DNA from 3 places in the Saccharothrix espanaensis DSM 44229 genome. Region 2 is predicted to be linked to each of the others. Evidence: riboswitches for the same ligand, from Rfam matches in the RefSeq annotation. Region 2 holds a riboswitch; each other region holds the start of a gene.

Region 1 (7,265 bases), 1.1 Mb from region 2:
GACCGCGTACATGGACGCGATCACGGCGAGCAGCACCTGCGCGGTGCAGATGTTGCTGGTCGCCTTCTCGCGGCGGATGTGCTGCTCACGGGTCTGCAGCGCGAGCCGGTAGGCGCGGTTGCCGTCGGCGTCGACCGACACGCCGACCAGCCGGCCGGGGAGCTGGCGCTCCAGGCCGGCGCGGACGGCCATGAACCCGGCGTGCGGGCCGCCGAAGCCCATCGGCACGCCGAAGCGCTGGGTGGTGCCGACCACGACGTCCGCGCCGATCTCGCCGGGCGGGCGCAGCAGGGTCAGCGCGAGCAGGTCGGCGGCCACCACGGCCTGCGCGCCGGCCGCGTGGATCTCGGCGATCAGCGCCTCCTGGTCGCGCACGACGCCGGACGCGCCGGGGTAGGACAGCAGCACGCCGAAGTAGTCGCCGCCCAGGCCCAGGCCCTCCAGGCCCTGCGACAGGTCGGCGGTGACGATCTCGATGCCCAGCGGCTCGGCCCGGGTCTCGATGACGGCCAGCGTCTGCGGCAGCGTGTCCTCGTCCACCACGAACTTGGCGGACTTGCTCTTGCCGGCGCGGCGGACCAGGGTCATCGCCTCGGCGGCGGCGGTGGACTCGTCCAGCATCGAGGAGTTGGCCAGCGCCAGGCCGGTCAGGTCGGCCACGACGGTCTGGAAGTTCAGCAGCGCCTCCAGCCGGCCCTGCGAGATCTCCGGCTGGTAGGGCGTGTAGGCGGTGTACCAGGCCGGGCTCTCCAGCACGTTGCGGCGGATCACCGGCGGGGTGGTGGTGCCGTAGTAGCCCAGGCCGATCATCTGCTTGAGCGGCCGGTTGCGGGCGGCCAGGGCGCGCAGTTCGGCCAGTGCCTCGGTCTCGGTGGCGGGCGCGGGCAGGTCCAGCACCAGCTCGCGCTCCCGGATCGACTCGGGCACCGCGCGCTGCGCGAGTTCCTCCAGCGAGCCGACGCCGATCACGTCGAGCATGCGGGCCAGCTCGGCCGGCCGCGGGCCGACGTGCCGGTCGGCGAAGGGGGTGCCGTGCTCGAGAGCGGCGAGGGGGATGCGGTCCTGCGTCATAGCTGCGCCTCCGGGGCTACGGGCACACTTCTGCCGTTGCCCTCCCCCTCTGTCTTCTGCCCGTCCGGGCGCCTGAGAGCTTCACCCGGCCCGTCAGCGGGCCGGGCTTGCACCGTCGGCGGGGTCGGCGAACCGACCCGCTTTCCAGAGGCGTCTCACCCGCGCGGTCCTTGCGCCTGAGAGGTTCCGGGGAGGATTTGCTCCTTCGGCGCCGAGACGTGCTCGGACTCTCCCGCGCGGGATAAAGCGACTACCCGCGAATGGTACCCGGACCAGGGCCGGAGCCCGTAACGGACGCGACGTGGATCTCAGCCGGTCGCCCGGGTCCGCCGGCGGCGGGACAGCTCGTCGTTCGGGGCCTGCTCGATCTCCAGCCCGTCCGCCCGCTCGGCGGGGAACTCGTGGATCGTGCCGCTGATCTCCCGCATCGCCCCGCTGACCGCGATCCCGAACACGCCCTGGCCGCCTTGGAGCAGGTCCACGACCTCTTCCGGCGAGGTGCACTCGTAGACCGTCGTGCCGTCGCTGAACAGCGTGATCCGCGCCAGGTCCTGCACGCCGCGGCGGCGCAGGTGGTCGACCGCGACCCGGATGTTCTGCAACGAAACCCCGGTGTCCAGCAGCCGCTTGACCACCTTGAGCACCAGGATGTCCTTGAACGAGTACAGCCGCTGGCTGCCCGAGCCCTGGGCACTCCTTATGGTCGGGTTGACCAGTCCGGTGCGGGCCCAGTAGTCGAGCTGCCGGTAGGTGATGCCCGCGATCTGGCACGCGGCCGGGCCGCGGTAGCCCACGAGTTCATCCGGGAGCGAGGAGTCCGGGAACAGCTCACCCTGTTCGCCGAATCCGGCCCGGATGGCTTCCTCGACCACGCCTGCCTCCCCTCGGTCCGGCCACGACAGCCGGCGACCAACGTGAAGCCGCCGCGGTGCCGAATCACACCGTGGCAATTCACCTGAGTTCGACGGTAAGACCGGCTAGGGGGCAGGTCAACGCGACGCGCTGAGCGTGTCGCAGCTCAACCTCAAGTTGAGGTTGAGAGAGTCGCCTGTCGTAAGCCATTCGGGTGACGTTTAGTGATCGTTTAGCCGATCACCGCTGACGTTGGGTAATCCGGAGGTGTGACACCGGGGGGTGGCACGCGGGGTTGATCCACAACTCACCGCACACACCCACGAGGGGCCGACCCGACTCGCGGCCGGGCCACCGGCCCCTCGTGGCCCACCCCGGCACACGAACCGACGAAGACCCACTCACAGCCCGCCACCGAACGCTCGGCGTGCGCTGCGCGGACCCGTCCCGCGACCTGACGGCAACCCCTCCGGGACACCCCGGCACCGGTCCGACACCAGCCTGACGCCGATTTGGAGTCGCGGACGACCCGCGCCCGGCGGCGCGTACGACGACGCCGGCCACCGCCCGTCCCGGACGGCTCCGGGCGCGATCGGGAGGTCCGCAGACGCGGTCGGGCGACGACCGGACGGCCTGGAGAGCGCGAAAGCCCGGAGCGGTCGCTCCGGGCCGGGGCGTCCGACCTCGCGGTCGGGCACTGGGCGTGCGGCCGCCCTCGGGCGGCGTGGGCTCAGGTGTCCGCGCCGCGGAAGTCCTCCGGCGAAACCGAGTCGAGGAACTCGCGGAACTTCTCGACCTCGTCCTCCTGCTCGTCCGGGATGATCAGGCCGGCCTCGGCCAGCACCGACTCCTCGGCGTGGATCGGCACGCCGATCCGCAGCGCCAGCGCCACCGAGTCGCTCGGCCGCGCGGACACCCGGACGTCACCGTCGAACACCAGTTCCGCGAAGTACGTGCCCTCCTGCAGGTCGGTGATCCGGACCTGTTCGAGGTTGCGGCCCAGTGCCCCGATGACGTCCTTGAGCAGGTCGTGGGTCAGCGGGCGGGCGGGGCGCACGCCCTGTTGTTCCAGGGCGATGGCGGTGGCCTCCACCGAGCCGATCCAGATCGGCAGGTAGCGCTCACCCTCGGTTTCGCGCAGCAGCAGGATCGGCTGGTTGGCGGGCAGTTCCACCCGCACGCCGACGACGCGCATCTCGCTCATCGGGTATCGCCTCCCTCAGCGCGCTGAAATTCTGGCGTCCCCGCTATGCAACGAGGATCCCCCACCTACTCTTTCGACGCTACCCGCCAAGCGGGCCTTGTGCGCAACCACCCGGTATCCCGGATCACTATTCGGACACGGGTTCACCTGGGGGAAACGCGACCACCTGCGACGTCGCGCAGCCCGGACTTCACCAGGAGTGTGTGCAGCGTTACCGAAAGCGCCGCCAACTCGCGGACGACTTCGTCGGCACGCCCGCGAGCGCGCGGGTCGCGGTGCCGGTAGAGGGGGGCCACGATCTGCTCGACCAGGCCGACCTCGCGGTCGGCCGCCGCCCGGAACGCCTGCAGGTGGCGCGGTTCCAGGCCGAACTCGGTCATCGCGCGCACGGTGGTGGCGACCTGCGCGGCTTCCTGGTCGTAGAACCCGGCCGGGCCGGGCCGGACCAGGCCCTGCTGCTCCAGCTCCGCCAGCAGCGCCCCGTCCAGCCCGGAGCGGGCGAGCAGGTCCTCCCGGGTCATCCGGTGCGGGGACCCGCCGGCGAGCTGCTCGGCGGCGGGCGTGCCGTCGACCGCGCGCAGCACCCGTCCCGAGGTGCCCGCGTCGGCCGCGTCCAGGTGCTCCTTGATGACCTTCAGGGGCAGGTAGCGGTCGCGCTGGGCCGCCAGGACGTACCGCAGCCGCTCGACGTCGGCCGTGGTGAACTGGCGGTACCCCGAGGCGGTGCGTGCCGGGCGGACCAGACCCTCCGACTCCAGGAAACGGATCTTGGAGATCGTGACGTCGGGGAACTCCGATCGCAACTGCGCGAGGACCGCGCCGATGCTCGACCCCCCGCGCTGTGGCCGCCCGGCCGCCGTCACTGCGCCCCCTGACCCCCGGCGCCCGGACCGGTCAGGAACACGAGGCGGAACTTGCCGATCTGCACCTCGTCGCCGTTGGCGAGGACCGCCTGGTCGACGGGCTCGCGGTTGACGTAGGTGCCGTTGAGGCTGCCCACGTCGATGACCACGAACTCGCCGCCTTCACGGCGGAACTCGGCGTGCCGGCGCGAGACCGTCACGTCGTCGAGGAAGATGTCGCTGTCGGGGTGCCGGCCCGCGCTGGTGGTGTCCCGGTCCAGCAGGAACCGCGACCCCGCGTTCGGGCCGCGCTTGACCACGAGCAGGGCGGACCCCGCCGGCAGCGCGTCGACACCGGCGACGGCCGGTTCCTGCGCGGGTGCCTCGGCACCCTCAACTTCGGCGAGGAAGTCGGCCCGGAAAACGGAGGTCCGCTCCGGGGACTGCTCCGGCGGAACGCCTGGCCCGTCGTTCGTGCTCACCTGAGCTCTCCTCCTGCTGCTGGAACCGTCGAGACCGCTAGAACCTATCGTGCCCGAACCCTGGTCCGAGGAGCGGCTCCCCCAGCGACCGAAGATCCGGCGGAAGATCGACGTCACCCCTGTGCCGCCAGCTCCTGGTACGCGGCGGCGTCGAGCAGGTCCTCCACCGCGGCGGGGTCCTCCAGCCGCAGCTCCACCAGCCAACCCTCGCCGTACGGGTCGGAGTTGACCAGGTCGGGCTGCTGGTCCAGCGAGTCGTTGCGGGTCACGACCTCGCCCGCGAGGGGCGCGTAGATGTCGGACACGCTCTTGGTGGACTCCACCTCACCGAGCGTCTGACCCGCGGCCACCTGCTCCCCGAGTTCCGGGAGCTGGACGAACACGACTTCGCCGAGCTGCTCTTGGGCGTAGTCGGTGATGCCGACGCGCACGGTGTCGTCACCGGTGCGCAACACCCACTCGTGCTCCTCGGTGTACTTGAGCTCCTCGGGAATCACCGCGGTGTGCTCCTTCATGACGGTGGATCTTCGCTGCCGGATCTTCCCACGACCCGTTCAGGCGGGTACGACCCCCGGCGGTCGACGTAGGGCGAGGGAGAACTGGTACACGTACAAGGCCCCCGACCACAAGTAGAGCGCACCGCCCCACGCCATGAACGCGTAGGCCACCGGCCGGGCGATCAGGGCCGCGGTCGACGTGCCCTGGGCGAGCAGCAGCATGGGGAAGGCGTAGAGCAGGTTGAAGGTCGCGCCCTTGCCCAGGTAGCTGACCTCGAACGGCCCGTAGCCGCGGTGGCGCAGCACCGGCAGGCACGCGCCCACGACGAGTTCCCGGCCGACCAGGACCGCCGCCACCCACCACGGCACGATGTCGCGCACGACGAACGCGACCAGCGTGGCCAGGATGTAGAGCCGGTCGGCGGCCGGGTCGAGCACCGCCCCGAGCCTGCTCATCTGGTCCAGCCAGCGGGCGAGCTTGCCGTCCAGCCAGTCCGACAGGCCCGCGGCGACCAGGACCACCACCGCCCAGCCGTCCGCCTGCGGGCCGAGCAGCAGGTAAAGGAACAGCGGCACGCCGAGCAGCCGGAGCACGCTGAGCGCGTTCGGGATGGTCAGCCACCGGTCTGCGGGGTCGTGCGGCACACCGGAACTGTAGAGCCGGCGGCGGGGACCGGGCACGGCACGGGGTGCCCTCGGCGCGGCGGACGACCCGAATCGGTGACCGTGCGTGAGGAGGGGTGACCGAGCCTCGGACTCTGGGGGACCCGGCGCGCCGTCAGCACGGGGAGTCCGAGGGTTCGGTGGGGCGGGTGGTCCGCTTCGCGGTCAGTGCGACCGGGTGCGGCTCCAGCCTCGCCGTTGCAACTGCTCGCCGCTGAGGGCCTGCGGGCGGCCCCGGTCGTCAACGCCGACCCAGCGGGCTCGGAAACCTTCGAGCACGTAGGCGTGACCCTTGCTCCAGACCACGCTGCACGGGGCTGTGGGCAGCGATCCCGCGCCGGTGGAGACAGCGCGCGCCGCCCTGCGCTTCGCGGGCTCGGACTCGGTTTCCGTTCTGGTGCTCATCGTCGATCCCTCCGTACGGGGTGTCGCCCACGACGGTCGCGGCGTTATCCCCTGCCCAGGATTGTGCGGGAACTGTGGCGTCCGCCACCCCTGATTATCGGTAAGTCTCGCTGATCGGGCGGTTCGGTCGCCGAGTTGCGCGACACCCTTCTCCCCAGGTGTAGCCCGCCGGCCCGGGATCGAACCGTTCACCGTGCGTCATCCGCCGCCGGACGAGCGTCCGACTACACTGGGGCTGATCAAGACGCCATCTGCCCGCTTGTGGTGCCCCGATGGGCTCCGTACGGTGGTTGGCGCAGCGGTTGAGCCAACAGCCGCGCCGGGGAAGCTCCGGTTTACGGGCCACAAGTGTCGCCACGCTGCATGTACGTGCTCGGCGCCTGCCGCACGCCTGGGCTTCCCTCCCCTAGCAGTGATCAGTGAAGAGGAGTCCTCGTGACGGTGCAGGATCCGAACGTCGTGGCGACGAGCGGAGCCGGGTCCGCCGCGGATGGCACGCGTACCGCGCGGGTGGTCCGCTCGGTGGACCAGCCGGTGGACGGCGTGGCGGTCGTGGCCGTCGGCGGTGAGATCGACATGCTGACCGCCCCCGAGTTGCGCGCGGACGTGCTCGGCAGATTGGACGACGGCGACACCCTGGTGCTCGACATGTCCGCGGTGAGCTTCCTCGGCTCGGCCGGGCTGGCCGTGCTGGTGGAGGCGTCTCAGCACGCGCAGCGGCGCGGCACCGCGTTCCGCGTGGTCGCGGTGGAGCGGGCGGTGATCCGGCCGCTGGCCGCGACCGGTCTCGGTGAGGTGTTCAGCGTGCACGGCTCGGTGGCCGAGGCGCTGGCGGCGGTGCGGGCGGGCGGCGGACCGTCGGCGGGCTAGCGTGCGCCACCAGGTCCACGACCTGGTCCACGCCGGCCGCGACCAGCGCGGTGTGCGCGGGACCGCGTTCCGGTGCGCGCACCACCACCCGGTTCCCGGCGGCCGACGCCGCCTCGGCGATGCCCCGCAGGCTCCGGACGACCCCCTCGACCCGGGTCCCGAGGCCGCGCAGGTCGACCACGATCGGCACGGACCCGCCCCGGGCGGCGGTCAGGATGCGCCGCCGCACGGCGGGTCCGTCGCGCGCGGGCACGTCCCCGAGCACGACTACCTCGACCCAGCCGCTCCGTTCGACCACCAGCACCTGGTCGGTCGACGCGGGCCGGAACGTGCCGCGGGTGGTGTGCCGGGCGGCCAGCACGAGGGTGACCGAGGTGCC
Region 2 (7,265 bases):
AGCCGGGTGCGCGCCGCGACCACCGCCACGGCCGGCACCACGACCAGCGCGATCACCGTCAGCAGGGGGGACAACCAGAACATCGCCACCAGGGCGGCCAGCGCGAACACCACCGTGCCGAAGGCCAGCGGGGTCATCGACAGCAGGCTGTTGACCAGTTGCAGGTCGGTGATCGAGCGGGACACCACCTGGCCGGTGCGCAACGCGTCCTGCCGGGGGCCGTCCAGCCGCTGGACCGCGTGGAACACCGCCTGGCGCAGGTCGTGCTGCACGTCGACGGCCAGCCGCCCGCCCAGGAACCGCCGGACGAACGCCGTCCCGAAGGTGAGCACCTCCAGGCCGACCAGCACGGCGGCCAGCCACGCCAGCCGGTCGGTGCGGCCGGCCACCGCGTCGTCCACGGCGGCCTTGAGCAGCAGCGGGGCCACCGCCTGCAGGCCCACGCCCACGACGGCGGCCAGCACCGACCACACCACCAGGGCGCGGTGCTCCCAGCACGCGGTGGCGAGTCGGCGGATCCAGCCTCGGGGGTGTGTCACGGGATCCACAGTAGGTCGGGGCACCGACAGGCTCGGGCCCGGAACCTGAGAGGACCGCCCCCTGATCTCAGGAGACGGTCCTCAGCCCAGCAGGTTCACTTGATCAGGTGATGTCCTTGCGCTGGGTGACGGCCCAGCCGCCGAGGAAGAACAGCCCCGTCCACACCGCGAAGATCAACGCGCTCAGCCACCAGTCGAACGCGCCCAGCGCGCCGGAGACCGCCCGCAGCGCCTGCTCCAGGTCGTCGGGCACCACGCCGGCCGTGGACAGGAACAGCGACGACGCCACCGAGCCGGTGATGCCGTTGACCGAGCCGTTGGGCAGGAAGCCGATCAGCTCCGGGATGCCCTGGGTGCCGATCACCAGCTGGATCCCGTTCTCCAGGATCAGCATGTAGAGCACCAGCACGACGGTCGTGCCGACCGGGCTGGTCACCAGCGCGCCGACACCGACGCCGAACATCGTCATCAGCACCGACGCCAGCACGCCCACCGCGGCCATGGCCAGCCAGCCCGCCGCGTCCGGCAGCGAGCTCGCGTCCGAGGTGAACGCGATGCCGATGGACACCGAGGCCACGATCGCCAGGCCGTAGATCGCGCCCCAGAGCAGGTACACGACGAGCTTGGCGCTCAGCGCGGACACCCGGTTCGGCGCGGTCAGGAAGGTCGTGGTGATCGTCTTGCGGTTGATCTCGTTGGAGATCGCCAGGCCGCCGAAGATCATCGGGAAGATGGTCGCGATGTTGATGCTGCGGGCCATCCCGAACAGCGACACCTGCCACTGCGCCGGGTCGATGCCCAGCAGTTCGGTGAGCTGCTCGAAGTCGCGGCCGTTGACCGCGTCCATGATGGACTTGCCGACGTACCCGGTGCCCAGCGCCCAGCCCAGGGCGATCAGCACCGTCGGGATCATCAGCCCCCACCACAGGCCGGTGGTGGTGGTCTTGCGGAACTCCGCCTTGATCAGGTTCCCCAGCATCACGCACCGCCCCCGAGACCGCTCTGACCCTGGCCGGGCTGGTACCCGGACGGCGGGTCCTGGGGACCCGGTGGTTGCTGCGCCGGCGGTGGTTGCTGCGCCGGGGGCACGTCCTGGGCGCCGGGTTGCGGCTGGTAGCCCGACGCCGGGTCCTGGTAACCCGGCTGCGGCTGGTAGCCCTGCTGGTAGCCCGGCGGCTGCTGGTAGCCCTGCTGGTAACCGGGCTGGACGGCCTGCGGACCGCTCGGCGGCTGCTGGTAGCCGTGCTGGTACGGCTGCTGCTGGTAGCCCGGCGGCGGCGCGTAGTAGCCGCTGCCCTGCGGGGGCTGCTGGGCGTACTGGTTCGGCCCCGACGCCGCGTACTGGCCGCTGGTGAGCTGGAAGAACAGCCGTTCGAGGTCGGCCTTCTCCTCCTGGATGCCGTAGATCGACACGCCCGCCGTCAACGCCAGGTCCGCGACCTGCTTGGCCGGCACGCCCGCGATCGCGATCCGCCCGTCCGGCAGCTGCTCGATCGCCGTGACGCCCTCCGCCTGCAACGCCGCGACCAGCGCGGCGGTGTCCGACGGCTGCACCAGCACGCGGGACTGCTGCTGCTCGCGCAGGCTCGCCAGCGGCCCGAAGTACATCGTCTGGCCGCGCGAGACGATCACCACCTGGTCCACCGTCTGCTCGACCTCGGCCAGCAGGTGGCTGGAGATCAGCACCGTGCGGCCGCTGCGCGCGTAGGACTGCAGGAACGTCCGCAGCCAGGCGATGCCCTCGGGGTCCAGACCGTTGGACGGCTCGTCGAGCACCAGGACCTGGGGGTCGCCGAGCAGCGCGGTGGCCAGCGCCAGCCGCTGCTTCATGCCCAGCGAGAACCCGCCCGCGTTGCGGTCGCCCGCCGCGCCCAGCCCGACCAGCTGCAACACCTGGTCGGCCCGCGAGTCCGGCACGCCGATCGCCGCCGCGTACACCCGCAGGTGGTTGCGCGCCGTGCGCTTGGGGTGGAAGCCCTGCGCCTCCAGCACCGCGCCGACCACCCGGGCCGGGTTGCCGAGCTGGTGGAACGGCCTGCCGTTGATCAGGCCGATGCCCGCCGTCGGCGTCACCAGGCCGAGCAACATGCGCAGCGTCGTCGTCTTGCCCGCCCCGTTGGGACCCAGGAAGCCGGTCACCGACCCGGGTTCCACCGTGAAGCTGAGATTCTGCACCGCTGCGACCGGACCGAACTGCTTGGTCAAGTTCTGCACCACGATGCGGCCACTGCCGTCGTGCACGCGTCCCTCCCGAATGTTTCTCGGGAGGTCATCCTGCCCTAGGGAGGTCAGTCCGGAAGGGCGTGTCGCGGTTTCGACACGACCGCGGGGATCTCGGTGGTCGCCTCGGTCGAGGTCTCGGCGTCGCGCATCCGACCGAACGGGCCGCGCAGCGGGCGCCGCCGCTCGCGGTGCGGCAGCCCCTCGCCGATCAGGTGCTGGTGGGCCATGGTCCACACCTGGCACGGCCACTTCTTGTGCCGCAGCACGCCGGGGCAGGCGCGGCAGCGGCCGTCGGAATGGGGCTGGTGCACGGTGAGCAGCAGCCGCCAGCCGTCCGCCAGCCGGTTGATCTCCGCGCGGGCCAGCGGCACCAGGGCCTCGGCGGCACCCCGCTCGGCGACCTCTTCGAGCTGGGACAGCCGGCGCAGGACGGCGGCGCGCAGTGTCTCGTCCACCGTCACATCCTGTCGGCGGCTTGGTCCAGCAGGCGGTGCAACCTGCGGGTCTGTGTGACTGACATCACAGCCGACTCGCCGGGTGGGGCGACCAGCAGCACCCGGTCGTCCTCGACCAGCACGGTCATCGAGCGGTCCCGCCCGAACGGGTCGTGACAATCGATCCAGCCCTGTGGTTCAGCCATGTGCGCTCCGATCGGAGGTCGGCGGCGGCGCGGTGGGCCCACCGCGGAGGGGCGTGCCCGCCGCGTCACCGCGCGGGCGCCTCGCTCTGTCCATCGGCCGACCGGGCGTCGTGACTTACCTGTTACGCGGTGAATTCACTCGTTTGCTCGAGGGCGGACACGGGCTGTGCTCCACCGGGTGAAGATCTGTGCGTCAGATGGGCGGGGCGGCTGGGCAGGGCCGCCCGTTCCCCGCTAGCATTGGTGACGCGGCCCGCTCCCAGTGACCCCCAGGCTGGTTGAGCGGGCCGCCTTTTCATGCCCGGACGTGCGAGAAGGGGCGCCCACCCCTCGTGGTGGACGCCCCTTCTTCGCGGGTGCTCAGACTTCGAGCGGAGTGTGGGTGAGGCCGTGCGCCTCCGCGACCGGCTGGTTCGTCAGCAGGCCGTCGTGCACGTTCAGGCCCAGCGCCAGCGCCTTGTCCGCGCGCAGCGCCGCCTGCCAGCCCTTGTCGGCCAAGGCGACCGCGTAAGGCAGCGTCACGTTGGTCAGCGCGTACGTGGACGTGCGCGGCACGGCACCGGGCATGTTCGCGACGCAGTAGAGCACCGACTCGTGCACCTGGTAGGTCGGGTCGGCGTGGGTGGTCGGCCGCGAGTCGGCGAAGCAGCCGCCCTGGTCGATGGCGATGTCGACGAGCACCGAGCCCGGCTTCATCTGCGACACCAGCTCGTTGGAGACCAGCTTCGGGGCCTTCGCGCCCGGCACCAGCACCGCGCCGATGACCAGGTCGGCCTCGCGCACGGCCTGCTCGACCGAGTAGCGGTTGGACGTGACGGTGCGCAGCCGGCCCTGGTACAGGGCGTCGATGTGGCGCAGCCGGTCGACGTTGGTGTCCAGGATCTCGACGTCCGCGCCCAGGCCCACGGCGATGGTGGCCGCGTTCAGGCCCGCCACGCCGCCGCCGATCACCACGACCCGCGCCGGGTGCACGCCGGGCACGCCGCCGGGCAGCACGCCCCGGCCGCCGGACGGCTTCATCAGCGAGAACGCGCCGACCTGGGGCGCGAGCCGGCCCGCGACCTCGGACATCGGGGCCAGCAGCGGCAGCGCGCCGTTGGCGGTCTGCACGGTCTCGTACGCGATCGCGGTGGTGCCCGAGTCCAGCAGCGCCTGCGTCAGCGGCTGGTCGGCCGCCAGGTGCAGGTAGGTGAACAGGGTCTGGCCCTTGCGCAGCAGCGGGTACTCCTGCGCGATCGGCTCCTTCACCTTGAGCACCAGGTCGCCCTCGGCCCACACCTCGCCGGCGGTGGCCACGACCTTGGCGCCGGCGGCCAGGTACTCCTCGTCGGTGATGGCCGAGCCGAGACCCGCGCCGGCCTCCACGAACACGTCGTGGCCGCGCAGCGTCAGCTCGTGGGCACCTGCCGGGGTCAGTGCGACGCGGTACTCGTGGTTCTTGATCTCGCGGGGAACTGAAATCCGCACGGAGGGCTCCTTCGGGCCGTTGTTAGTGCCAAAGCTCCGGTACGGCCATCCGGCTGTCATCGTGCCGTTGGCACGAACGCGCACCCGCCGCGTTGTGCCGGCCGGACAACGGCGAAGGGCTCCTGAACTCTCTGGACGCGCGTTGACACCCGTGTCACCGACGACTTAGCGTGCTCGCGTCCGACCAACTGAACATCGGCCGCGGTGCCGCAGGCACCGGAACCCGAGCGGGAGAGCCTCCAGCGCGTCTGGAGCGCCGAAGGAGCAAGTACCCCGCACACTCTCAGGCAACGAGAACCGCTCGGGCGAGGCGACTCTGGAAAGCGTGCTCACGCGCGCACCCACGGTGCAAGCCGCAGCGCTGCGGCGAAGCTCTCAGGTCCCAGGACAGAGGGGGGAACTGGCCGCGTGGACCGAGGAGCTGACGTGACTTTTCCGGACAACCTGCTGTACACGCCCGAACACGAGTGGGTCGACTGGGCTCCGGGTACCCAGGACCCCGTGGCGATCGGGATCACCTCTTACGCGGCGGAGTCCCTGGGCGACATCGTGTTCGTCCAGCTACCCACCGTGGGCGAACGCGTGAAGTCCGGCGACGTGTGCGGCGAGCTGGAGTCGACCAAGTCGGTGAGCGACCTGTACGCGCCGGTCAGCGGCGAGGTCGTGGAGGTCAACGCGGCGGCGGCCGACGACCCGTCGCTGATCAACAACGACCCGTACGGCGAGGGCTGGCTGTTCAAGGTCGCCGTCGAGGACGCGACGGGCCTGCTGACGGCCGCGAAGTACGCGGAACTGACCGGGGACTGAGCGCCGTGGCGATCAGCGTCTTCGACCTGTTCTCCGTCGGCATCGGGCCGTCGAGCTCGCACACCGTCGGCCCGATGCGCGCCGCGACGATGTTCGCGGCGCGCCTCGGCCACCGGACGACCTCGGTGGACCGCGTGCACGTCCAGCTGTTCGGTTCGCTGGGCGCGACCGGCCACGGGCACGGCAGCCCCAAGGCCGTGCTGCTGGGCCTGGAGGGGCACAAGCCGGAGGACGTCGACCCGGCCGCGGCCGACGTGCGGGTGCAGGAGATCCGGGCCACCAGGCGGTTGCTGCTCGGCGGGGTGCGCGAGATCCCGTTCACCGAGGACACCGACCTGATCATGCACCGCCGCAAGTCCCTCCCGTTGCACCCCAACGGGATGAGCTTCACCGCCTACGCCGGCGGCGAGGTGCTCGACGAGGCGGTGTACTACTCGGTCGGCGGCGGTTTCGTGGTGGACGAGACGGCCAGCGGGACCGACCGGATCAAACCCGACGCGACCCCGCTGGAGCACCCGTTCCTCAGCGGCGACGAGCTGCTGGCGCGGACCCGGGAGACCGGGCTGTCGATCAGCGAGGTGATGCTCGCCAACGAGACGGCGTGGCGCTCCGAGGAGGACGTGCGGCACGGCCTGCTGCACATCTGGGGCGTGATGCAGGAGTGCGTGGAACGCGGCTGCACCGAGACCGGTGTCCTGCCCGGGGGGCTGAAGGTGCGCCGGCGCGCGGCCGAGATGCGCCAACGGCTCGCCGCCGAGCACTACGCCACGGACCCGCTGCGGGTGATGGACTGGGTGACGCTGTTCGCCTTGGCGGTCAACGAGGAGAACGCCGCCGGCGGCCGGGTGGTGACCGCGCCGACGAACGGCGCGGCGGGCATCGTGCCCGCGGTGCTGCACTACTACGCGCGGTTCGTGCCGGGTGCGTCCGACGACGGCGTGGTCCGGTTCCTGCTGACGGCGGGCGCGGTGGGCGTGCTGTTCAAGGAGAACGCGTCGATCTCGGGTGCCGAGGTCGGCTGCCAGGGCGAGGTCGGGTCGGCGTGCTCGATGGCCGCGGGCGGCCTGGCCGAGGTGCTCGGCGGGACCCCGGAGCAGGTGGAGAACGCCGCCGAGATCGCCATGGAGCACAACCTCGGGCTGACCTGCGACCCGATCGGCGGCCTGGTGCAGATCCCGTGCATCGAGCGCAACGCGCTGGCGTCGATCAAGGCGATCACCGCGGCGCGGATGGCGTTGCGCGGCGACGGGTCGCACTTCGTGTCGCTCGACAAGGTCATCAAGACCATGCGGGAGACCGGAAAGGACATGAAGGACAAGTACAAGGAGACCGCGCGCGGCGGTCTCGCGGTGAACGTCATCGAGTGCTGATGCCGGTGGTCTCCCGGCCTCGGGCCGGGAGACCACCGCGAGCGGCCACCGCACGGCCGCCGTGCGCGGGGCGTGCGGTGCGACGAGGTGCCGTGCACCGCCGGACCCGGCGTGAACCGGGCCCTACGGCAGGGCGGCCTCGATCGCCTTGACCACGGACTCGTCCTCGGGCTCGGTGCGCGGCCGGAACCGGGCCAGCACCTCGCCGGTGGGGGAGAG
Region 3 (7,265 bases), 780 kb from region 2:
TTGACCCGCGAGATCGCCAGCCGCTCGATCACGTCGACGTTCTCGCAGCCGCCGTAGTAGCGCCGGCCGGGGTAGCCCTCGGCGTACTTGTTGGTCAGCACGGAGCCCTGCGCCTCGAGGACCGACACCGGGGTGAAGTTCTCCGACGCGATCATCTCCAGGGTGCCCTGCTGCCGGCCGAGCTCCGCGGCGACGGCCTCGGCGACCTCCGGGTCGAACTCCGCGAGGGAGGTGTTGAAGTGCTCGGACATGGTGTCTCCCTTACGAGTTTCGCTTGTAGAACGGCAGCGCGACGACTTCCACGGGCTCCTGCCTGCCCCGGATGTCGACGGCCAGCTCGGTGCCGGGCTCGGCGTTCTCCGGCGTCACGTACGCCATCGCCACCGAGTAGCCCAGGGTCGGCGACAGCGCGCCGCTGGTGACCTCGCCGATCACCGCGCCGGACGCGTCGAGCACCGGGTAGCCGTGCCGGGGCGCGCGCCGCGAGGCGGTCTTGAGACCCACCAGCTTCGCCTCCACGCCCTTCTCGGCGACGGCGGCCAGCGCGTCGCGCCCGACGAAGCCCTCCGGCTTGTCCAGCTTGACCACGCGGCCCAGGTTGGCGTGGTACGGGGTGCGCTCGGCGGACAGCTCGTTGCCGTAGAGCGGCATCCCGGCCTCCAGGCGCAGCGTGTCGCGGCAGCCGAGGCCGGCGGGCTTGAGGTCGTGCTCGCGGCCCGCCTCCAGCAGCGCCTGCCACACGGCCGGCGCGTCCGAGGGGTCCAGGAACAGCTCGAAGCCGTCCTCGCCGGTGTAGCCGGTGCGGGCCAGCAGCGCGGGGCGGCCGGCGACCTCGGTCGGGTAGGAGGCGTAGTACTTGACCGTCGCCAGGTCGGTCGTGGTCAGGCCCGCGACGATCGCCGTGGACGCCGGACCCTGCACCGCCAGCAGGGCGTAGTCGACCGACTTGTCGACCACGGAGGTGTCGAAGCCGTCCGCGCGCTCCACGAGCGCGTCGAACACCACGGCGGCGTTCGACGCGTTCGCGACGACCAGGTACTCCTGCTCGCCGGTGCGGTAGACGATCAGGTCGTCGATCACGCCGCCGTCCGGCTGGGTGATCATGGTGTAGCGGGCGCGGCCGACCGCGATCGCGGACGCGTTGCCGACCAGCGCGTGGTCCAGGGCGCGGCCGGCCTCCGGGCCGGACAGCACGATCTCGCCCATGTGCGTCAGGTCGAACAGGCCCGCCGACGTGCGCACGGCGTGGTGCTCGGCGAGCTCGCTGTCGTAGCGCAGCGGCATCTTCCAGCCCGCGAAGTCGGTGAACTGGGCGCCCAGCGCCTCGTGCTCGGCGTGCAGCGGCGTCCGGCGGGTTTCCACGGGGTGGTCCTCCCTGGTGGCGGGCACGGCGATGGCACCGACCTGGTCGGTCGGCCGCCGTTGGTGAAGGATGACACGGTCCATCGGAGACTCCTCGTCGAGTGAGCCTCCCCCTCTGTCATGAGCCTGAGAGCTTCACCGCGCGCTGGGCGCGGCTTGCACCGTGGGCGAGGCGCGCTGCGCCTGCTTTCCAGAGTTGCCTGCGTCGGGCGGTAGCTGTGCCTGAGAGATTCCGGGGAGGAGTTGCTCCTTCGGCGCCCCTTCCGGGGACTCTCCCGCTCGACATCGACGGCCGTGTTCAGTTGGTACCGCCAGACGCTAGTTGTGCCTGGTAGGCACGGTCAACCAGGACCCGGTCACAGAACCCGCCACCAGACCGCCGACGATCAGGACCGACGGGCGACCGCACCCCTGCGGGCCACACGCCGGGAGATCCGACGAGCGCAGGCCGCGCATCGGTGGCCGCGCTGACCACGGACGACGCACCCACAGCGGCCCACGAGAGCGGCGACTCGCGGATCGCAGGCCGCGCGGCGACGGATGCCAGAGCAGCGTGCCAGGGGCCTACGACGCGCGCAGGAGGCTCGGGTTCGCGTCGCACGGCGGGAAGCGCCTCGCCCGCGCCCCGCGCGCCCACGGCGACCTCAGGCGCGGGCGTGGGGCGAGCGGTCACAGGGCACGTTCCGCCTTGACGCTCTCGACCACCTTGCGCTCGGCGTAGAACGACACGAACGGGATGGTGCCCGCGAGCAGCACCAGCGCGGAGCCCTTGAGCGACCAGCGCGCCTTGAGCGCCAGGTCGACCGTGAAGACCAGGTAGATCGCGTACAGGAAGCCGTGGACCGGCCCGACGACGGCCATCATCCCGGCGTTGTCGCCGATGTACTTGACGAACATCGCGACCACGAGCAGGAGCAGGCCGACACCGACCACGTAAGCCATGAACCGGAACCGGCTCAACGCACCGCTCATCGCCTACCGACCGCCTTCGCTCACCGCTGGTCCCGCGCGTTGAGCTCCCGGAGGTAGCGGTTGTAGGCCGCCAGCTCGTCGTCCTCGTCGTGGTGCGCGGGTGTTCTGACGGGTTCCACGGTAACCACCGGCCGCGCGGCCGGTGCCACCGGCTCCCGGGTCCCGCCGCCGGCGTCCTCGGCCCGGCGCTGCGCTGCGAGCTTGCGCAGCCGCCACACCATGAACAAGGGGAACAGGCCGAACAGCGGCCACTGGAAGACGTACCCGAGGTTCTGGAACGTGCCACCGGCCTCGGAGAACCGCTCCCACTGCCAGTAGGCGAGGCCGCAGCACACGATCAACGACACCAGGCAGACCGCCGCGATGGCGAGTCGCTTGGGTGTCAGGAGGGTGCCGGGCACCCTCCCACACTACTTCGCGGAGTTCACATCTCGACGGAAGGGGCTCCTCGCACAGGAGCCCGCCCTCCCGGTTGGTGCGGTGCTACCACTCGACGCCGCGCCCTCACAACGCGGCGCTGGTTCACGCAACGCCGTCCCGGCGCTGCCGCTGCAACCTGGCCACGCACCAGGCCGCCGCACTGCCCCGACGCAGGTGCTGGAGCACCGTCATCGGGCCGAGGCGCCGTCCCAGGTCGGCGGGCGTGAGCCCGGCCGCCCGGTAGTCGAGCGCGCGCTGGTCCAACGGGCTGATGCCCGCGTCCCACCACCGCTCCGCCTCGGACAGGTCGCCCACCAGCTGCCAGTAGCTGGCGGCCGCCGCGAGCAACACCTCGGGCACCTCGGGTGCCCTCTTCCGCATCGCCGCCACGTAGGCCGGGTCAGCGGATTCGACCCGTACCAGTCCGCGCGACCCGCCGTTCGCCCGTTGCACGGGGATCCCCGGTGCGGACGGCGGGGCCTCTGCGAGCCACGCGTCCTTGATCCGGTTCACCTCCTGCAACTCGGCGTCGTCCGAGCGCTCAGCCGCCCACTGCCGCAGCAGCTCGTCGACTCCGGAGTCCTCGACCATTCTGCCTCCTCGTCGGTCGAAGATCAGCCAATGCAGCGCACCGTATTAGCGGGTACCGACAACCGCTAGACCCTGGTTTGTCAAAAACCCTGTTACCAGGGCGTTATAGCCCTCATTCCACCCAGACGGTGCAACGTCCGAGCCCGTTCGTCACGGGAGGTGACCGGACCACCCGCGCCCCGCGACGTGGACTAGTTGAACAGGCTGCGGACGAACGTGATGATCGACTCGGCCCCCTGGCGCAGCCAGCCGACGCCCGTCTTGACCGCGTCGGCGGACTGATCGGGCTGGGTGATCAGGAGGAACAGCAGCAGCGCGACGGCCGCCAGCGTCACCACCTTCTTGACGTTCACGAGACCCTCTCCGTCCGTTCACAGGTGCCCGGCCGGCAGGCGTCGTGCCCACCGCGTCACGACCATGGTCCCCCATTCACCCGGACGATGACGGGAGAACCCGCCCTGATCCCACGACCGGGCGCTGGATCCACCAGCGAGCAACGCTCGGACCGTCCCGCCAGTCACCCGAACGGACGATCAAGGGCCTCCGAACCCGGGCCGATGACCTAGGTACGGGCCACTCGCCCCACTCCCCCCTGGCACGGACACCGAGGTTCGCCACATCGTCAGCTCTCCGCCGCAGATCGCGCTGATCACCCACATGCGCTGACCCACACACGGTCAGTCATCGGCCGGTACGGGCCGCACCTCATTCTTTCGGGCACTGTTCGCGTATTTTCGCGCCCTTTTTCGGATCGCCTTCCGGTCGACTTCCAGCCGACTCCCGGTCCACTCCCGGGCCACTCCCGGGCCACTCCCGGGCCACTCCCGGTCGGTTACCGGTCATCCGACAACACCCGCGCGCCGCAGTTCGGCGATCTCCGCCTCGGGCAGTCCCAGCTCCGCCAACACCTCGATCGTGTGCTGCCCGACTGCGGGCGGCACGGACGGTGTCCCCGCCGGCGTCCGGTCGAACCGGGGCGCGGGAGCGGGCTGCGGCAGGCCGCCCACCTCGACAAACGTGCCACGTGCGGTGTTGTGCGGCGCGGCCGGGGCTTCCTCCGGGCTCAGCACCGGGACCAGGCAGGCGTCCGTCCCGGCCGCCCGCGCCGCCCATTCATCCCTCTTCCGAGTGGCCACGACCGCCGCGATCCGCTCGCGCAGCGCGGGCCACTGCGCGGGATCGTGCCGATTCGGCACCTCGGCGTCGGCCAAACCCAGCACGACCAGCAGTTCCGCGTAGAACTTGTCCTCCAGGGCCCCGATGCTGACGTACTTTCCATCCGATGTGGCATAAACGTCGTAGAACGGCGCACCGCCGTCGAGCAGGTTCGTGCCGCGCTCGCCGGACCACGCCCCGGCGGCCTTCATGCCGTGCAGGAACGTCGTCAGCAGCGCCGCGCCGTCCACCATCGCCGCGTCCACCACCTGCCCGCGCCCGGACCGCTCGCGCTCGTAGAGGGCCGCGAGCACGCCCAGCGCGAGCAGCAGGCCGCCGCCGCCGAAGTCGCCCACGACGTTGAGCGGCACGGTGGGCGGCGCGCCCGCCCGCCCGATCGGCTCCAGCGCGCCGGCCAGCGCGATGTAGTTCAGGTCGTGCCCGGCCCGGTCGGCCAGCGGGCCGTCCTGGCCCCAGCCGGTCAGCCGGCCGTAGACCAGCCGCCGGTTGCGGGCCAGGCAGTGCGCCGGCCCCAGGCCCAGCCGCTCGGTCACCCCCGGCCGGAAGCCCTCCACCAGCACGTCGGCCCGCTCCACCAGCTTGAGCACCACCTCCGCGCCCGCCGGCCGCCGGGTGTCCACGCCGATCGAGCGCCGGCCGCGCCCCAGCACGTCGCCGGGCACGGCCGGGCCGCCGGACACCCGGTCCACCCGGACCACCGACGCGCCCAGGTCGGCGAGCACCATGCAGCCGAACGGCGCGGGCGCGAGGCCCGCGAGCTCGACCACCCGCAGCCCCGCCAGCGGCCCGGCCACTAGAGCGACCTCGCGATGATTTCCTTCATGATCTCGTTCGTCCCGCCGTAGATCTTCTGCACGCGCGCGTCCGCCCACGCGCGCGCGATGGGGTACTCGGTCATGTAGCCGTAGCCGCCGAAGAGCTGGACGCACTCGTCCACCACCCGGCACAGCCGCTCGGTGGACCACCACTTGGCCATCGCCGCGGTGGGCACGTCCAACCGGCCCAGCAGGTGCTCGCCGATGCACTCGTCCACGAAGGCCCTGGTCACGCGGGCCTCGGTGGCGCACTCGGCGAGGGTGAACCGGGTGTTCTGGAACTTGATGAGCTCCCGGCCGAACGCGGTGCGGTCCTTGACGTAGTCCACGGTCAGGTCCACCGCGGCCTCGATGCCCGCGATCGACGCCACCGCGATGATCAGCCGCTCCTGCGGGAGCTGCCGCATGAGCTGGATGAAGCCCTGCCCCTCGGCCGAGCCGAGCAGGTTGGTCGCGGGCACCCGGACGTCGTCGAAGAACAGCTCGGCGGTGTCCTGGCCCTTGAGCCCGATCTTGTCCAGCACCCGGCCGCGCCGGAAGCCCGGGGCCAGCGGCGTCTCCACGACCAGCAGGGAGATGCCGGTCGCGCCCTGGGACGGGTCGGTCTTGGCGACCACGATCACCAGCTCGGCCTGCGCGCCGTTGGTGATGAAGGTCTTGGAGCCGTTGATCACGTACTCGTCGCCGGTGCGGACCGCGCGGGTCTTGATGTTCTGCAGGTCGGAGCCGCCGCCGGGCTCGGACATCGCGATCGCGCCCACCAGCTCGCCGGTGGCGAGCCTGGGCAGCCAGCGCAGCTTCTGCTCCTCGGTGCCGTAGGCCAGGACGTAGTGCGCCACGATCCCGCTGTGCACGCTGTTGCCCCACGCGCTGTCGCCGGCGCGGGCCTGCTCCTCCAGCAGCACCGCCTCGTGCGCGAACGTGCCGCCGCCCCCGCCGTACTCCTCCGGCACGGACAGGCACATCAGGCCCAGCTCGCCGGCCTTGTTCCAGAACTCCCGGTCCACCTGCTTCTGCGCGGCCCAGCGCTCGTGGTTCGGGACCGACTCCTTCGCGAAGAACGTCCGGGCGAGCCGGCGCAGCTGGTCCAGGTCGTCGGTCATCCAGGGGGAACGGCGCGTTGGCATACCGACGACGGTCCCACCGGCGGCGGTCGCCCGCCATGACCGCCACACCCACAACTGCCGGCAGATCGTGAGCGCAATTGTCAGGTGCGTGCGCGACACTGCGGACATGAACCTCCGAAGGCTGTCCCCGCGGGACTGGGCGACTTGGCGTGACATGAGGCTCAGCGCACTGGCCAGCGACCCCGGCGCGTTCGGCTCGACGCTGACCGTCGAGCAGGGGTACGGGGAGGCCCGCTGGCGCGAGATCCTGCACCCGCGGTGGGGCGTGAAAGTCATCGCGGAGGCGCCCCAGCCGGTCGGACTGGTGGGGACAGTGCCCCATGAGGTCCACGACGACGTGCTGTACCTGTACTCCATGTGGGTGAAACCGCCGTTCCGCCGGCGGGGCGTCGGCGAAGCCCTGGTGGCCGAGGTCCTGGCCTGGGCGATGGAGCACGGCTGGCCCCGGGTGCAGCTCCGGGTGTTCGCCGGCAACGTCCCGGCCCGCCGGCTGTACGAGCGGCTGGGCTTCACCGGTGACGGCGAGGTGATGGACCTCGCGGTGAGCTAATAAGTCAGTCGTAGCGGTCATGGGCTTGGCGGCCGCGACTGCCTACGGTGGCAGCATGAGCGAAGCCTTGATCTTCGACGCGGTGCGCACACCGCGCGGCAGGGGAAAGCGCGGTTCGCTGCACAGCGTGAAGCCGATCACCCTGGCCTCCGGGGTGCTCGCGGCGCTGGCGCGGCGCAACGACCTGGACACCTCGGCCGTGGACGACGTGGTGTTCGGCGTCGTGTCCCCGGTCGGCGAGCAGGGCTCGGA

The links. Region 2 has a riboswitch for glycine ahead of gcvH (glycine cleavage system protein GcvH). Riboswitches for the same ligand answer to the same signal wherever they lie in the genome.
Region 1: linked by a shared signal. The riboswitch ahead of gcvP (aminomethyl-transferring glycine dehydrogenase) and the one ahead of gcvH (glycine cleavage system protein GcvH) in region 2 are both predicted to bind glycine.
Region 3: linked by a shared signal. The riboswitch ahead of gcvT (glycine cleavage system aminomethyltransferase GcvT) and the one ahead of gcvH (glycine cleavage system protein GcvH) in region 2 are both predicted to bind glycine.

Annotation. Positions count from the first base shown of each region.
Region 1 is NC_019673.1:7,215,119-7,222,383, forward strand. Features, by position in the region: gene gcvP (aminomethyl-transferring glycine dehydrogenase) at 1-1,071, opposite strand, end outside; glycine riboswitch at 1,226-1,316, opposite strand; gene BN6_RS31200 (MerR family transcriptional regulator) at 1,380-1,943, opposite strand; gene BN6_RS31205 (bifunctional nuclease family protein) at 2,654-3,127, opposite strand; gene ftsR (transcriptional regulator FtsR) at 3,271-3,990, opposite strand; gene garA (glycogen accumulation regulator GarA) at 3,987-4,451, opposite strand; gene gcvH (glycine cleavage system protein GcvH) at 4,565-4,966, opposite strand; gene BN6_RS31225 (CDP-alcohol phosphatidyltransferase family protein) at 5,006-5,593, opposite strand; gene BN6_RS44495 (hypothetical protein) at 5,777-6,016, opposite strand; gene BN6_RS31230 (STAS domain-containing protein) at 6,452-6,886, shown strand; gene BN6_RS31235 (ATP-binding protein) at 6,816-7,265, opposite strand, start outside.
Region 2 is NC_019673.1:8,310,299-8,317,563, reverse strand. Features, by position in the region: gene BN6_RS36365 (ABC transporter ATP-binding protein) at 1-548, opposite strand, end outside; gene BN6_RS36360 (ABC-2 transporter permease) at 643-1,518, opposite strand; gene BN6_RS36355 (ABC transporter ATP-binding protein) at 1,518-2,780, opposite strand; gene BN6_RS36350 (hypothetical protein) at 2,828-3,217, opposite strand; gene BN6_RS45145 (hypothetical protein) at 3,220-3,402, opposite strand; gene ald (alanine dehydrogenase) at 3,763-4,869, opposite strand; glycine riboswitch at 5,088-5,179, shown strand; gene gcvH (glycine cleavage system protein GcvH) at 5,296-5,676, shown strand; gene BN6_RS36330 (L-serine ammonia-lyase) at 5,682-7,046, shown strand; gene BN6_RS36325 (glutathione peroxidase) at 7,170-7,265, opposite strand, start outside.
Region 3 is NC_019673.1:7,525,700-7,532,964, forward strand. Features, by position in the region: gene glyA (serine hydroxymethyltransferase) at 1-251, opposite strand, end outside; gene gcvT (glycine cleavage system aminomethyltransferase GcvT) at 262-1,362, opposite strand; glycine riboswitch at 1,468-1,562, opposite strand; glycine riboswitch at 1,563-1,650, opposite strand; gene BN6_RS32730 (DUF3817 domain-containing protein) at 2,032-2,334, opposite strand; gene BN6_RS32735 (putative secreted protein) at 2,355-2,735, opposite strand; gene BN6_RS32740 (hypothetical protein) at 2,857-3,345, opposite strand; gene BN6_RS47525 (hypothetical protein) at 3,537-3,698, opposite strand; gene BN6_RS32745 (CaiB/BaiF CoA transferase family protein) at 4,185-5,315, opposite strand; gene BN6_RS32750 (acyl-CoA dehydrogenase family protein) at 5,315-6,463, opposite strand; gene BN6_RS32755 (GNAT family N-acetyltransferase) at 6,570-7,013, shown strand; gene BN6_RS32760 (acetyl-CoA C-acetyltransferase) at 7,069-7,265, shown strand, end outside.